3 regions of the Pseudomonas sp. p50(2008) genome follow, and region 2 is predicted to be linked to each of the others. Evidence: predicted binding sites of a transcription regulator. Region 2 holds the regulator's gene; each other region holds the start of a gene.

Region 1 (5,269 bases), on a different contig from region 2:
TAGCCCCAGTATGATCCACCACCACTCCTGCATGAACTCCGAGAGGCCGATGACCATGACGGTAAAGGCGGGCAATTCAGCGCCAAACCCCTTGAACACGGACTCAAACTGCGGCACCACTTTGACCAGCAGAATCCCCGTCACAATCAGCGCGATGAACACCACGAACAGCGGATAGGTCATGGCTTTCTTGATCTTGGCCTTGAGGGCTTCGCTTTTTTCCTTATAGGTCGCGACCCGTTCCAGAAGGGTATCCAGGGCGCCCGCCTGTTCGCCCGCGTCCACCAGGTTGCAGTACAGCTCATCGAAGTATTGGGGCTTTTTACGCAAGGCGGCAGCGAAGCTGTTACCCGCCGCGACTTCCTGTTTCACCTCGTCCACCAGTTTGCGCATGGCCGGATTCTCGAAGCCTTCGCCGATGATGTCGAACGATTGCAGCAGCGGCACGCCGGCTTTCATCATGGTCGCCATTTGCCGGGTGAACAGGGCGATGTCCTGGGCTTTGATACGTTTGCCCAGGTTGAGAATCGAGACAGACTTCTTGCGCACCTTGCCCGGGTTAATGCCTTGCTTGCGTAACTGAGCCTTGATCAGCGCCGGATTCTGACCGCTCAACTCGCCGGTCATTTTCGTGCCTTTCCTGTCGGTGCCTTCCCAGGCGTACACGCTGATTTTTACTGCTTTGACCGCCATGTTCAGTCCTTGGTGACCCGGTTGATTTCTTCAAGGCTGGTGATGCCTTGCATGGCCTTTTGCAGACCGGAAGTACGCAGATCATCGAAACCGTCCTTGCGCATCTGGATATCGATTTCCAGTGAATTGCCTTCGGCCATGATCAAGTGTTGAAGCGCCGGCGTGTTTTTCACCACTTCATAAATCCCGACCCGGCCTTTATAGCCGTTGTTACAGAGGTCGCATCCGACCGGTTCAAAGATCGTGAACGAGCCGATGCGTTCCTCGGGAAAGCCTTCCTTGAGCAATGCTTCGCGCGGAATATCGATGGGTTTCTTGCAGTGGCTGCACAATTTTCGCGCCAGGCGCTGAGCGATGATCAGGCTGACGGACGTCGCAATGTTGAAGCCCTGAACGCCCATGTTGTGCAGGCGGGTGAGGGTTTCCGCCGCACTGTTGGTGTGCAGGGTCGATAACACCAAATGCCCGGTCTGGGCCGCTTTGATGGCTATTTCAGCGGTTTCGAGGTCGCGGATTTCACCGACCATGATCACGTCCGGATCCTGCCGCAAGAATGAGCGCAAGGCCTGGGCAAAATCCAGGCCTTGCTTGGGATTGACGTTGACCTGGTTGACGCCTTCCATGTTGATTTCCACCGGGTCTTCGGCGGTGGAGATGTTGATGTCCACGGTGTTGAGAATGTTCAAGCCGGTGTAGAGCGATACGGTCTTGCCGGAACCCGTGGGGCCGGTGACCAGGATCATGCCCTGTGGCTGCCTCAGCGCGGCCATGTACAGGTCTTTTTGCGCGGGTTCGTAACCGAGCGCATCGATGCCCATTTGTGCGCTGGACGGATCAAGGATCCGGATCACCACTTTCTCGCCCCACAGGGTCGGCAGGGTATTGACCCGGAAGTCGATGGATTTGCTTTTGGACAGGCGCATTTTGATCCGCCCGTCCTGAGGCCGGCGTCGTTCGGAAATGTCGAGGCTGGCCATGACTTTCAACCGCGCGGCTATGCGACCGGCCAGTTGAATCGGCGGTTTGGCGACTTCGCGCAGCATGCCGTCGGTACGCATCCGTACGCGGTAGGTCTTTTCGTAAGGCTCGAAGTGCAGGTCGGAGGAGCCGCTTTTTATCGCGTCGAGCAGCATCTTGTGGACGAAGCGAACCACTGGCGCGTCATCGGCATCCTGTCCAGCGATCGCGTCCGCTTTGCCGTCGTCGGCTGAATCAATGTCCACGCCATCAAGGTCAACGTCGGCCATGTCTTCCAGGCCGGTGGAGTGGGTGTCGAAGAGTTTTTCGATGGCGTCGCTTAGCTTGTCATCCTCTACCAGAATGGCTTCGGTGGTCAGCCCGGTACTGAACTGGATGTCATTGATGACTTGATGGTTGGTCGGGTCGGAAACCCCCACGAACAACTTGTTACCGCGCCGCCAAAGGGGCAGGACCTGGTGTTGGCGCACGAGCTTTTCGCTGACCAGTCCTTTGGGCTGGGCTTCCTTGTCGAGGGCATTGAGGTCAAACAACGCCATGCCGAAATGCTCGGAAGCGATTTCGGCCACCTGCCGACTCTTCACCAGCCTGTTCTGCACCAGATGGCTGACCAGGGAGATGCGGTTGCGTTGGGCTTGCTGATACGCCTGTTGCGCGCTTTTGTCAGTCACCAGCTCGGCCAGGACCAATTGCTTGGCCAGGCCGCTAAGAGCGATGTCATTCATTGGGATACCGGACGCAGACAGTTCATGACTTATAGCCTAGTCAAGGGACGGAGCCAAACCAGCCGTGGTGAAGTGACAAAAAGTGTCAGATAGTGCGGTTTACGAGGGCCGATCAGGCAGATCATTTGCGCTTGCCCCCAGCGTGCAGGCGTTATGGAAATTGGCATGCGCTGTGCTGGGGTAAATTCAGATCATGAGATTCCGACTCATGCATGGAGCTTGTCTATGAATAACCAAAAAGGTTTTACCCTGATCGAGCTGTTGATCGTTGTGGCGATCATCGGGATCCTGGCGACGTTTGCCATTCCGGCTTATTCGAAATATCAGGCGCGGGCGAAGGTGACGGCGGGGGTGGCGGAGCTTTCGGCGCTTAAAGTGAATTATGAGGACAAGGTCAACTCAGGTACGGCTGCCCCTGCGGTTGCTGACATCACTTCGACGGCCACCACACAAAACTGCACAATTACAGTCGCTACAAGTCCGACTGGCATCGTCTGTACGCTTGTAGGAGCGCCCGCTCAAGTTTCTGCCGCGACCATTACCCTGACTCGTGATGCCACCAGCGGTTGGTCTTGCAAGACCAGCGCTGCGGCCGATTTCGCTCCAGCGGGTTGCCCTCATGGTTAATGGCAGCTGAATTTTTGTAGATGATAAAACCCCGCCTCGCGGGGTTTTTTTTGCGTTGTGTTTAGAGAAAGCGACGCTTCGTTCTCTAAAAAGTAAAAACTTCATAAATTCATGGCCTTAGGCCCACGCCAAAACCCGCAACTTGCATGTCCATTATTTCCAACTCATGCAAATTGCATGATTCCGAAAATCGGCCTGTTTGCTAACCTTTTGATTTATAACGAATATTTAGGTGTCTCAAAGTTGGCACAGCGTTCGCAATATACCCAGTAACCCTGCTGACAAGACACGCAGCAGACTTTCCAGAAAAACAGGAGTTACTCGTATGAAGAAGTTCGCTATCACTGCCGCTGCTGCTACCGCGCTGACCCTGACCATGGCCGGTTCCGCATTTGCACAAACTACCCAGGCTACCCAGTCACCAATGGTGCTGGCTGCTGGTGAAGTGACCGAAGCCAAAGAAGCTACTTCCGATACCTGGATCACTACCAAAGTCAAAGCTGACCTGGTTACCGAAAAAGGCATTCCTGGTACCGACATCAAAGTTGAAACCAACAAAGGCGTTGTTTCCCTGTCGTCCACTGTTGCAGTGACTGACGCTCAGAAAACCACCGCAGTGGCTATCGCCAAGAAAATCAAAGGCGTCAAAGCGGTCTCCGCTGACGGCCTGAAAGCCGAGTAAACGGCACGACTTCTCGCCTGAACCGGGAGAAGGCGCGATAGACGGGCCGAGCTATACGTCTGTCGCAGCTTTGGAGTTCATGCGAAGGCCACAAGGACGTGGCCATTACAGGCCTCGGCATTCGTGTCGGGGCCTGTTCTATTGTGGGAGCTTGAAAATGTAGTGCGCTCTCGCTCCTGTAGCCGCTGGCGAAGCCTGCGTCCGGCTGCGAAGCAGTCGTGAACTCTCGCGATGTGGTGCATCAGGAAGACCGCATGCTCTGTTTTTACGACTGCTTCGCAGCCGGACGCAGGCTTCGCCAGCTGCTACAGGGAATGTGCTGGCGTAGGGGATTTATCAGCTTCCGCGCTTGCTGGTGATCTGCACCAGGCGGTTACCTTCGAACCGCAAGTACTGATACATCCCGCCATTCGGCCCGTAAGTCCATTCTTCGACCTGGAATTCTTCCCGTCGGTTAGCGCTGCGCTTATAGCCCAGCGGGTCTCGTTCGACGGGCTCCCCGCACTTCTGCAAGACCTCGCTGGAACGGTCCCCGATACTGATCAATTGACTGCCGCAGCGTAGGGTGTTGGCTGCCGAGGCATGCCCCGCAATCAATGTCAGCGCCAGGCTGAATAACACTTTGCGAATCATCACTCAGCATCCAGGTGCAGCGGCGTAATGACCCGGCCGTCGCTTTCTGCTTCGCCAAGGTTGGCGTCAACGAAGTAAACGCGGTCATCGGCCAGTTGCCCCTTGTCGACCAGATAATCCTTGATGCTGCTGGCGCGGTCCTGACCCAGCTGACGTAACAGCACGTCACTCGAACTCCAGAACTTGATAACGCCTTCGCGCATTTTCGCGGTGCGTTCTTCCTTGCCCAGATCCTTCCACTCGGCAGGAGGTTGAGTCTTCAGGCGTGTGCGGTAGATCCCTTCCAGCAGTGCGCCCTTTTCGCCGTCCGGCACCTCCAGAAGAGAGGCTTGGGCCGGCACTTTGTCGCCGCGACGCTGGAGCATCTTGTAGTAGTTGTATTGGTATTCCCGCTCCAGACGTTGCTCGGCGATCAGCGGGCCGTCACTGCTGGCCGCCGCAGTCCCTTCAATTTCCAGGCGCAGGGCTGGGCGTTCCTTGAGGGCCTGGGACAGTTTGATCAATGCCTCTTCGGCATCCTTGCTCAAGTCACTTGAACCTGGGGCGAAGGAGACGGTGCCCAGATCCTGCGAGCCACCACCGCTGACCAGTCCGCCGATCAATTTGAAGGGGGCGGCAGCCGCTTTCACGATCAGGTTGCGCAGGGTTTGCCAGACGATCGGCATAACGCTGAACTGGGGGTTGTTGAGATCGCCAGTGACCGGCAGTTCGATCGAGATCTTGCCGTCGACGTCTTTGAGCAGCGCAATCGCCAGTTTCAACGGCAGGCTCACCGCATCGGGGCTGTCGACTTTTTCGCCCAGTTGCAGCTGTTCGACCACCACTTTGTTTTCGGCTTTGAGCTGGCCCTTGGTGATGAGGTAATGCAGGTCGAGATTAAGTCGACCCTTGCGGATGCGGTAACCGGCAAATTTGCCGGAGTAGGGCGTCA
Region 2 (5,269 bases):
TTGTTTGTCCAGGGGCTGGCATGGCTGGATCTTGAGCCGAAACTGATGCGCGCATTACAAGGCGGGGCTATCTGCGCCTTGGGTACGGCCTTGGGCGCGGTGCCGGTTCTGGTCATTCGGCGGATGCCTCAGACCGTGAGCGATACGCTGCTGGGTTTCGGTGCCGGGGTGATGCTGGCGGCGACGGCGTTCTCGCTTATCGTGCCAGGCATCTCTGCTGCTGAAGGTCTGGGTCTGTCGCCTTGGGCCGCCAGTGGCCTGATCAGTTTTGGCATCATGCTCGGCGCGTTCGGGTTGTATCTGGTCGACCTGAAAGTCTCTGGCGCCAGTCCGGAAATGTTGGTCGGCACGCTGGAGCGACCGGTGATTCCGCCGCGGATCTGGTTGTTCGTGTTTGCCATCATCGCCCACAACATTCCCGAAGGCATGGCCGTCGGTGTTTCGGCAGGTGGTGGAATGCCTGATGCCGACAGCCTGGCGATGGGCATCGCGTTGCAGGACGTGCCGGAAGGCCTGGTAATCGCGCTGGTGTTGGCGGGGGCGGGCATGTCCAGGGTGAGGGCATTTCTGATCGGTGCAGCGTCAGGGCTGGTTGAGCCGGTTTTCGCACTGCTGTGCGCCTGGCTGGTCAGCCTTGCTGAGCTGCTACTACCGCTAGGACTGGCGCTGGCTGCCGGGGCGATGCTGTTGGTGGTCACGCACGAAGTCATCCCCGAGTCGCGCAGTAACGGTCACGACAAGCTGGCCAGCCTTGGGTTGCTGATCGGGTTTTGTCTGATGATGGTGATGGATACGGCGCTGGCCTGAGGTTAAAGATCTTTTGGCTTTACTCGCCTTCGCCGAAGTAGTCGTTGATCAACGCTTTGAGATCATCAAGCGCCTTTTGCTCATCTTCGCCTTCGGTGCTGATGTAAATTTTGGTCCCCTTGCCGGCCGCCAGCATCATCATTGCCATGATGCTTTTGCCGTCAACCGTTGATTCCGGCGTGCGTCCTACTCTGATCGTGCAATCCTTGAACTGCCCGGCAACGCCGACAAATTTTGCAGAAGCGCGAGCGTGCAGGCCCAGCTTGTTGATAATTTCGATTTCCAGAGCAGGCATCGCGATGTGAATCCTTTAGCTGAGGTCGCGGTGGCGGACCTGGACGTTCTTCAGGGATTGTTGCAGGGTCTGACCCAGGCGTTCGGTCAGGTAGACGGAGCGGTGATGCCCGCCGGTACAGCCAATAGCGATGGTGACATACGCGCGGTTGCTCGCGGCAAATCTTGGTAGCCATTTGAGCAGGTAGGTGGAAATGTCCTGGAACATCTCCTCTACGTCCGGTTGCGCTGCCAGGTAGTCGGCAACTGGTTGGTCCAGCCCGGACTGCTCGCGCAACTCGGGCTTCCAGTACGGATTGGGCAGGCAGCGCACATCGAACACCAGGTCGGCGTCCACCGGCATGCCACGCTTGAACCCGAAAGACTCCACCAGGAACGCCGTGCCGGGCTCAGGCTGATTGAGCAGCCGCAGCTTGATGGTGTCGCGCAGCTGATACAGGTTCAGGTTAGTTGTATTGACCTTGAGGTCAGCCAGGTCGGCGATAGGGCCCAGTAAATTGGTTTCGTCGGAGATCGCCTCGGCCAGCGAGCGATTGGCGTTGCTCAGCGGGTGCCGGCGACGGGTTTCCGAAAAACGCTTGAGCAGTGTTTCCTCGTCGGCGTCCAGGTACAACACATCGCACTTGATGTGTCGGCTGCGGACTTCTTCCAGCAGCTCTGGAAACCGCGACAGGTGGCTCGGCAGGTTACGCGCGTCGATGGACACGGCCACCAGCGGTTGCGCCAGTTCCGTGTGAATCAGTGCGCGTTCGGCCAATTCAGGCAGAAGCCCTGCGGGCAAGTTGTCGATGCAGTAGTAACCGTTGTCTTCAAGGACATCGAGCGCGGTACTTTTACCTGAGCCGGAACGGCCACTGACAATGATCAAGCGCATGATTACTGACCGTTCTGCTCGTCCAGGACAACCTGATACAAGGCTTCATTGCTCGAGGCACTACGCAGTTTTTCGCGCACTTCCTTGCGATCGAGCATGCTGGCGATCTGACGAAGTAGCTCCAGGTGCGCATCGGTGGCGGCTTGCGGGACCAGCAGAACAAACAGCAGGTCAACCGGAGCGCCGTCGATGGCGTCGAAATCGATGGGGGCGTCCAGGTGCATCAATGCACTGATTGGACTTTCGCAGCCTTTGAGGCGGCAGTGGGGGATCGCGATGCCGTTGCCAAAACCGGTAGAACCGAGTTTTTCACGGGCGACCAGGCTCTCGAAGACATCCTGCATGGCCAGATCCGGCACTTCGCGGTGGATTAGGTTGGCAATTTGCTCGAGGGCTTTCTTTTTGCTGCCGCCCGGCACGTTCACGAGGGAACGGCCGGGGGTCAGGATGCTTTCAAGTCGGATCATGGGTTGGGAGTGTTAACGACCGGTTGCGCCCTGGAGGAGGCTCTGGGTCTTTTCCTTATGCTTTTTGAGTTGGCGATCCAGCTTGTCGGTCAGCAGGTCGATGGCGGCATACATGTCTGAATGCTCTGCGTTGGCGACCACTTCTCCGCCGGGGATATGCAGCGTGGCTTCGATTTTCTGCAGCAGCTTCTCGACAGTCATCGTGACTTGCACGTTTGTGATCTTGTCGAAATGCCTCTCTAACCGGTCGAGTTTTTCGCCGATATAGGTGCGCAGGGGTTCGGTCACTTCCAGTTGGTGTCCACTGATGTTGACTTGCATACAGCTTCTCCTTCGTTGCCAGTGCATAAAGCGGTAGATCAGATGATCTACCACTGGAACGCTGTGGCGTGGCTTACATCAACCGCTTACGTTCGCTCGAAGGCGCGATCCCGAGGGATTCGCGGTACTTGGCGACGGTGCGGCGAGCCACCTGAATGCCTTGTGCCTCCAGTAAACCAGCGATCTTGCTGTCACTCAACGGCTTTTTCTGATTTTCCGCGGCAACCAGTTTTTTGATGATCGCGCGGATCGCCGTGGAAGAGCATTCGCCGCCTTCGGAAGTGCTGACGTGGCTGGAGAAAAAATATTTCAGTTCATAAATGCCCCGGGGGGTATGCATGAATTTTTGCGTGGTTACCCGTGAAATCGTCGACTCGTGCATGCCCACCGCCTCAGCGATGTCATGCAGTACCAGCGGTTTCATGGCTTCGTCGCCATACTCCAGAAAACCGCGCTGATGCTCGACGATCTGGGTGGCTACTTTCATCAACGTTTCGTTGCGGCTTTGCAGGCTCTTGATGAACCAGCGAGCTTCCTGCAACTGATTGCGCATGAAGGTGTTGTCTGCGCTGGTATCGGCGCGGCGAACAAAGCCGGCGTATTGGGCGTTGACCCGCAGTCGAGGCACCGATTCCTGGTTGAGCTCGACCAGCCAGCGTTCGTTGTCCTTGCGCACGATCACATCAGGAACGACGTATTCGGCTTCACTGGATTCGATTTGCGAGCCCGGGCGTGGATTAAGACTCTGAACCAGTTCGATCACCTGGCGCAGTTCGTCTTCCTTCAGCTTCATGCGGCGCATCAGCTGGCTGTAATCACGGCTGCCCAGCAGGTCGATGTAATCGGTGACCAAACGCTTGGCTTCGGCGAGCCAAGGGGTTTTGGCGGGCAACTGGCGCAGTTGCAACAGCAGGCATTCACCCAGGTTACGGGCGGCGATGCCGGCGGGTTCGAATTGCTGGATGCGGTGCAGGACGGCTTCGATTTCATCGAGCTCGATGTCCAGTTCCGGGTCGAAGGCTTCGAGAATTTCCTCGAGGGTTTCGTCCAGATAGCCCTGATTATTGATGCAATCGATCAGGGTCACGGCGATCAGGCGATCAGTGTCGGACATCGGTGCCAGGTTCAGTTGCCATAGCAAGTGGCTTTGCAGGCTTTCGCCGGCGGATGTGCGGGTGGTGAAATCCCACTCGTCGTCATCGTTGCTAGGCAGGCTGCTGGCGCTGGTCTGGTAGACGTCTTCCCACGCGGTATCAACAGGCAATTCGTTAGGGATGCGCTCGTTCCAGTCACCTTCCTCGAGGTTGTCCACCGTAGGGGCGGTTTCCTGGTAGGAGGGTTCCGAAACATCGGCGTTAGGTTGCTGTTCGGCTTTGTCGGCCAAAGGATCGGCGTTGTCGAAGTCGTCGCCTTCTTCCTGGCGTTCGAGCATCGGATTGGACTCCAGAGCCTCCTGGATTTCCTGTTGCAGGTCCAGGGTCGACAATTGGAGAAGGCGGATGGCCTGTTGCAGCTGAGGTGTCATCGTCAGCTGCTGGCCCATTCTCAAGACTAGCGATGGTTTCATGGCAGGGGCTTAAACCTTATTCGCCGGCGCGCTTGCGCCATCCACTACAGGGCGCCGAGGCGCCAAACATAAGCAAATTATATGCCCGAAACCGCAGCGTTTGCCTAGAGCGCTGTAACAATAAAAAAACGTTGATTTTTTATCGGTACGAGCGCTCGGACGAATGACCAGGCACTTCCGCGCTTACAAGCGGAACTCGTGCCCCAGGTACACTTCCTTGACCAAGTCGTTGGCCAGGATCGTGGCGGAGTCGCCTTCGGCAATCAGTTGGCCATCGTTGACGATATACGCCGTTTCGCAAATATCCAGGGTTTCACGGACGTTGTGGTCAGTGATCAGGACGCCGATGCCCTTGGCCTTGAGGTGATAAATGATCTGCTTGATGTCACCCACCGAAATCGGGTCCACGCCGGCGAACGGTTCGTCGAGGAGGATGAATTTCGGGTTGGTGGCCAGCGCGCGTGCAATCTCCACGCGGCGACGTTCACCGCCGGACAGGCTCATGCCGAGGTTGTCGCGAATGTGGCTGATGTGAAATTCCTGAAGCAGGCTTTCGAGCTCCTTCCGGCGGCCCGCCTTGTCGAGTTCCTTGCGGGTCTCGAGGATCGCCATGATGTTATCGGCCACCGACAGTTTGCGGAAGATCGACGCCTCTTGCGGAAGATAGCCGATACCGGCCTTGGCTCGGCCGTGCATTGGCTGATGGCTGACGTCGAGGTCATCGATCAGTACACGGCCCTGATCGGCCTGCACGAGGCCGACAATCATATAAAAGCAGGTGGTCTTGCCGGCGCCGTTGGGCCCGAGCAAACCGACGATCTGACCGCTGTCGATGGACAGGCTGACATCACGCACAACCTGGCGGCTCTTGTAGGCTTTGGCCAGATGCTGAGCTTTCAGAGTTGCCATTACTGGGCCTTCTGCTCGTCGGTTTTCTTT
Region 3 (5,269 bases), on a different contig from region 2:
TCAAGGGTAGTCGCGAGTAGATGGTTTAGCCTGTTGGCGCAGGCGTCAAACTTTCGCAGGATGTTGCGATTGTTGGTGAGCTATGTGGATCCGAAAAAAAACCGCCTCTCGGCGGTTTATTTAGGTATCACGGTCAGGCTCGTGCACCTGCCAGCAAGCCATCAGGTTCAAGCTCTTTGCCATACATTGCTGCTACTTTGAAAAAGCGATGTTGGCTGGTAGAAACGCTCCCGGCCAAACGGAGCGCCTCGGCATGATAGTCAGCAATCATTAGCGGCTTCGCTTTTTGCTTTTTACGTTTCATAGACATCTCGCATGCCTGGATGAGTAGATTGATCTTATTGGTCGTCTATAGAAATGACAAGGCGGTTGGTCTTGTCAAAAATGATTCCAAGTTTTTGATAATAGGAGATGGCACCCGGGTCGGGTTCTTGCACCTCGATCTCAACGCAACCGAGCATCAGACTTGAATATCTGATTGCGGAGTTCTGTGCCTTTTCCCTTTCTTCTCATCGCGTTTGTACTATTAAGGTCGAGCCAAAAAAGGTAGCGGACGTAGGTATGGTCACGTAATCAGTTGCAGGAGTTGGCTAATGTAGGACCGTGCCGAGATCAATGAAGGGCGTCAGAGCGTGGCGGGTGAACTTGGGTTTGGTTATGGAAAAGGACTACGTCTTTTACGGGAAAACGTAGTCGTTGAAAGTGAGTGTCAAAACGATTGCAGCGCCCGCGAAGCTCGCTTCCACCACGGCGTAAGGAGTGCCGGCCTTGGTGCCGTGCGATCAGGCAGTACGTGCGGCACGTCTTGTAATCGAATCCACGGCTGGTTGTTCCAGTGCAGCAGGCTCAATGACATCCCCGGCCAATTGATCAGGCTTAGTTGCGGGCGTTCTGTTGAGGTCGGTTGCTCTGCGTCTCGGAGTGCTGGCACCACGTCGTGGGTGAGCCATTCGCGCAGGCTTCGGTATTCGGGGCAGTAGTGGTAGACGAGCAGTGCGTAGACGCCGGATTCGCTGATCAGCAGGGTGTTTTCCAGGCTGCCGTGGATGAGCGTTCGAGCGGATTGGTGTTGGTCCGGGTCGAGTTTTCGAAGGGTGCGCTCGTCGATGTAGAGGCGGATGAGGCGGCCCAAGTCGCGGGCGCTGAACCAGGGTTGGTTTTCGAGTAGAAGGGCGTGGAGGTGGAGTTTGTGGCGGGTGAAGACGTGCGGGGTTAGATAATCGTCATTGCAATTCATTGATACAGCTCCTTTTGCCTAAAGGGCTGCCAGTAATTGTCGCCAAACAATTGGGTGGCAGTTGTGCGCGGGTTGGCGAGCCGGAGCAAAAGGAACCCGGCAGACCCGAAGGTCTCCCACGCACAACCGCCATGACTCGAGTCGATGGTCGTCGCGCTCCTTAAACTTCCAGGTCGCCAAACCCAGTGCTGAACATTCAGCAGTGGGTGAGCTTAGGAACCGGAGTTGTGCGGCGCAATCGGACGGCGGATGAGAATTTTGTAGGACGTTGCCGGGATGTTTGCAGGCTTCAAGATCAAAAGATCGCAGCCTGCGGCAGCTCCTACAGGTCGTGCTGACCTTCAATCGCGGGCAAGCCCGCTCCCACAGGGTTTGAAGCGTTTATTCGGCTGGCGGGGTTAGCTTCGCTTCCATCTCGGCGACTTTCGCCTCAAGGCTTTCCAGCCGTGCACGGGTGCGTGCGAGTACGACCATCTGACTATCAAACTCTTCCCGGCTCACCAGGTCCAGCTTGCTGAAGCCGCTCTGCAACAACGCCTTGAACTGGCTTTCGATTTCGCTTTTCGGCAGCGGGGTGTCGCCGCTGAAGAGGCGGGAGGCGGTGCCTGTCAGGGCGTCGAGGAAGTCTTTAGGCGCGAGCATGGGAAAGGTCCTGGAAACAATGGCGGGCAGTGTATCACGCAGTGTCTATAGTCAATCTCGATGGCAGGGATGCACGCTTTTCGCGCATGCGGACGGACGGCAGCGCACCGTTGTTGTGCGTATACAGCGGGCCATTCGGGTGAAGTGGTCGGTCGTCGAGGCCAATGGATTGAATTCAGTGGTTTTTGTGGAGATGGCAAGCTTTCTGCTTAGTGCCTAGTGACCCATGCACTGATGCAGTCGCTGTGACGAATGCAGTGCGCCGAGCGGAACGGGGAAGTGTTTCGTCAGGAGCGGTTAACTGGCGTCGGACGGGCAGGTAAGGCCGACGATGCGTTACAAAGCCAGGCACTGCGCTTAGACTTGAGTCGGGTTTGTTTTCCTGGGGCAAGTCCACCAATTCGGGAGAGAGTTTTCATGAAGCTAGTCACTGCCATCATCAAGCCGTTCAAACTGGACGACGTGCGCGAGTCGCTGTCCGAGATCGGCGTGCAGGGCATTACCGTTACTGAAGTCAAAGGCTTCGGTCGGCAGAAGGGTCACACCGAGCTGTATCGCGGCGCGGAATACGTGGTCGATTTCCTGCCAAAGGTGAAGATCGACGTCGCCATTGACGACAAGGATCTTGATCGGGTTATCGAAGCGATAACCAAGGCAGCCAACACCGGCAAGATCGGTGACGGCAAGATCTTCGTGGTTAATCTGGAACAGGCGATTCGCATCCGTACCGGCGAAACCGATACCGACGCAATCTAAAAAAGCCGCCACAAACCCAACGCCCCAGGAGAAAACAATATGACTCTGCGTAAATTCGCAGGGCTAGGAGCCCTGTTGTCCCTCGTAATGCCCAGCCTGGCTATGGCGGCAGACGAAGTGGCGGCCCCAGTCCTCAACTCCGGCGACACCGCCTGGATGTTGACCTCGACAGCCCTCGTGCTGTTCATGACCATTCCCGGCCTCGCGCTGTTCTACGGTGGCATGGTTCGGTCCAAAAACATTCTTTCCGTGATGATGCAGTGCTTCGCCATTACCGGTCTGATCAGCATTCTGTGGGTCATTTATGGCTACAGCATTGCGTTCGACACTACCGGCATGGAGCAGGGCGTCGTCAACTTCAACTCGTTCTTTGGCGGCATGGGCAAGGCGTTCCTCGCCGGTGTCACGCCATCGAGCCTGACCGGTCCTGCGGCACTGTTTCCTGAGGCGGTGTTCATCACCTTCCAGATGACCTTCGCCATCATTACCCCTGCGTTGATCGTCGGTGCTTTCGCCGAGCGGATGAAGTTCTCCGCCATGCTGATCTTCATGGGCATCTGGTTCACCCTGGTTTATGCGCCGATCGCGCACATGGTCTGGTCCGGTAACGGTGGCCTGATGTGGGACTGGGGCGTGCTGGACTTCGCTGGCGGCACCGTTGTGCACATCAACGCCGGTGTGGCTGGTCTGATTTGCTGCCTGGTACTGGGCAAGCGCAAAGGCTTCCCGACCACGCCAATGGCTCCGCACAACCTCGGTTACACGCTGATGGGTGCTGCAATGCTGTGGGTAGGCTGGTTCGGTTTCAACGCCGGCTCTGCTGCTGCAGCAAACGGCACTGCAGGTATGGCGATGCTGGTCACCCAGATCGCAACCGCTGCCGCTGCATTGGGCTGGATGTTCGCTGAGTGGATTACTCACGGCAAACCAAGTGCTCTGGGTATTGCATCGGGTGTTGTGGCCGGTCTGGTTGCAATTACCCCTGCCGCTGGCACCGTGGGCCCGATGGGTGCACTGGTGATTGGTCTGGCAGCGGGCGTCGTGTGCTTCTTCTGCGCGACCACGCTGAAACGCAAACTCGGTTATGACGATTCCCTGGACGCATTTGGCGTACACGGCATCGGCGGTATCCTCGGCGCGATCCTGACCGGTGTGTTTGCCGCACCGTCCCTGGGTGGTTTCGGCACTGTGACCGACATTGCCGCACAAGTCTGGATTCAGTGCAAAGGCGTCGGCTTCACGGTGATCTACACCGCGATCGTCACCTTCATCATCCTCAAGGTCCTGGATGCCGTCATGGGTCTGCGCGTGACCGAGGAAGAGGAAGCGGTCGGTCTCGATCTGGCACTTCACAACGAACGCGGCTACAACTTGTAAGTACGCGCAAAAAAATGCCCGGTTCGCCGGGCATTTTTTTGTCCGGGATTTGTCATTGAAGGTGAGGCTGAAAGGTTTTTTCTGTCAGCTTTCGACACCTTTTCAACAGGCAATTTTGTACGGCCAATCGCTTACAACGTTGAAGGAATATTAGGGCCTTTGTTTTTTCCCAGAGCGCGCTAGAATGCGCCCCGAACGTGCGGAGAACTGTATGTGGCAACAGACTCTGATTACCTTGCGGGCAAGGCCCCGAGGCTTTCATCTGGTAACGGACGAGTTACTCGCCGGCTTGCCTGAACTCAAGGCATGTCGGGTCGGTCTGTTGCACTTGTGGCTGCAGCATACCTCGGCGTCGTTGACCATCAACGAGAACGCCGATCCGGCGGTACGTCGCGACTTCGAACGATTTTTCAATCGTCTGATCCCACAAGGAACAGACGGCTATGAGCATAACGACGAAGGCCTGGACGACCTCCCGGCGCACTTCAAGGCCAGCGTACTTGGCTGTCAGCTCAGTTTGCCGATTTCGGCAGGCCGACTGGCGTTGGGCACCTGGCAAGGCGTTTATCTGGGCGAGCACCGTGATCATGGCGGTGCCCGTAAAGTCCTTGCCACCTTGCACGGTGAAGGGGCATAAGCCGTTGGTCACCAATGGCGGTGGAATTTTTTCTGGCAGCCGTCGACAGACGGTGAAGCTGGGCTATAACTAATCTGCTTTTCGCAAGTCATGAGGTAGAACATGAGCGACGATGATCTGGAAAACGACGACCTCGAAGTAGGCGACGACGACGAAACCGAAGAAGGTCTGGAAGCAGCGGCGGAAGACGTCGCTGAAGACGATGGCGGTGAAACGCCCGTTCCGACCGCCAAAGGCAAAGCCAAGGCTGCGGTTTCGGTCGATGAGCTGCCGAGCGTCGAAGCGAAGAATAAAGAGCGCGATGCGCTTGCGCGGGCAATGGAAGAGTTCCTGGCCAAGGGCGGCAAGGTGCAGGAAGTGGAGGCCAATGTGGTCGCCGATCCTCCCAAGAAGCCTGATAACAAGTACGGCAGCCGGCCTATCTAAGCGTCTGCCCTTGCTTGCTGAAAAAGCCCGCCGTCGCTGCGGGCTTTTTCATGGGTTAAACAAAGATCCCCTGTAGGAGTGAGCCTGCTCGCGATTGCGGTGTGTCAGGCAACATAAATGCTGAATGTCACACCGCAATCGCGAGCAGGCTCACTCCTACAAGGGGATATCGGTGATATCAGGACGGGTGTCGG

What was found. Region 2 encodes sigma-54, which starts transcription at its own class of promoters, with help from an activator protein. Its sites were predicted from a motif close to ANTGGCATNNANNTTGCTNT; they were not measured.
Region 1: H7698_RS21765 (pilin) is a predicted target of sigma-54. The motif match lies at 2,556-2,575, and genes of this name have one in related genera.
Region 3: glnK (P-II family nitrogen regulator) is a predicted target of sigma-54. The motif match lies at 2,072-2,091, and genes of this name have one in related genera.

What each region holds. Positions count from the first base shown of each region.
Region 1 covers NZ_JACMYF010000008.1:38,845-44,113, reverse strand. The annotation lists gene H7698_RS21775 (type II secretion system F family protein) at 1-693, opposite strand, end outside; gene pilB (type IV-A pilus assembly ATPase PilB) at 696-2,396, opposite strand; gene H7698_RS21765 (pilin) at 2,622-3,023, shown strand; gene H7698_RS21760 (BON domain-containing protein) at 3,349-3,705, shown strand; gene H7698_RS21755 (DUF2845 domain-containing protein) at 4,042-4,338, opposite strand; gene H7698_RS21750 (DUF748 domain-containing protein) at 4,338-5,269, opposite strand, start outside.
Region 2 covers NZ_JACMYF010000003.1:556,210-561,478, reverse strand. The annotation lists gene H7698_RS11070 (ZIP family metal transporter) at 1-807, shown strand, start outside; gene H7698_RS11065 (HPr family phosphocarrier protein) at 827-1,102, opposite strand; gene rapZ (RNase adapter RapZ) at 1,118-1,975, opposite strand; gene ptsN (PTS IIA-like nitrogen regulatory protein PtsN) at 1,978-2,442, opposite strand; gene hpf (ribosome hibernation-promoting factor, HPF/YfiA family) at 2,455-2,763, opposite strand; gene H7698_RS11045 (RNA polymerase factor sigma-54) at 2,837-4,330, opposite strand; gene lptB (LPS export ABC transporter ATP-binding protein) at 4,514-5,239, opposite strand; gene lptA (lipopolysaccharide transport periplasmic protein LptA) at 5,239-5,269, opposite strand, start outside.
Region 3 covers NZ_JACMYF010000002.1:398,640-403,908, forward strand. The annotation lists gene H7698_RS06850 (hypothetical protein) at 134-304, opposite strand; gene H7698_RS06855 (BRO-N domain-containing protein) at 710-1,237, opposite strand; gene H7698_RS06860 (accessory factor UbiK family protein) at 1,619-1,879, opposite strand; gene glnK (P-II family nitrogen regulator) at 2,297-2,635, shown strand; gene H7698_RS06870 (ammonium transporter) at 2,675-4,012, shown strand; gene H7698_RS06875 (secondary thiamine-phosphate synthase enzyme YjbQ) at 4,224-4,649, shown strand; gene sutA (transcriptional regulator SutA) at 4,752-5,075, shown strand; gene H7698_RS06885 (HAD family hydrolase) at 5,254-5,269, opposite strand, start outside.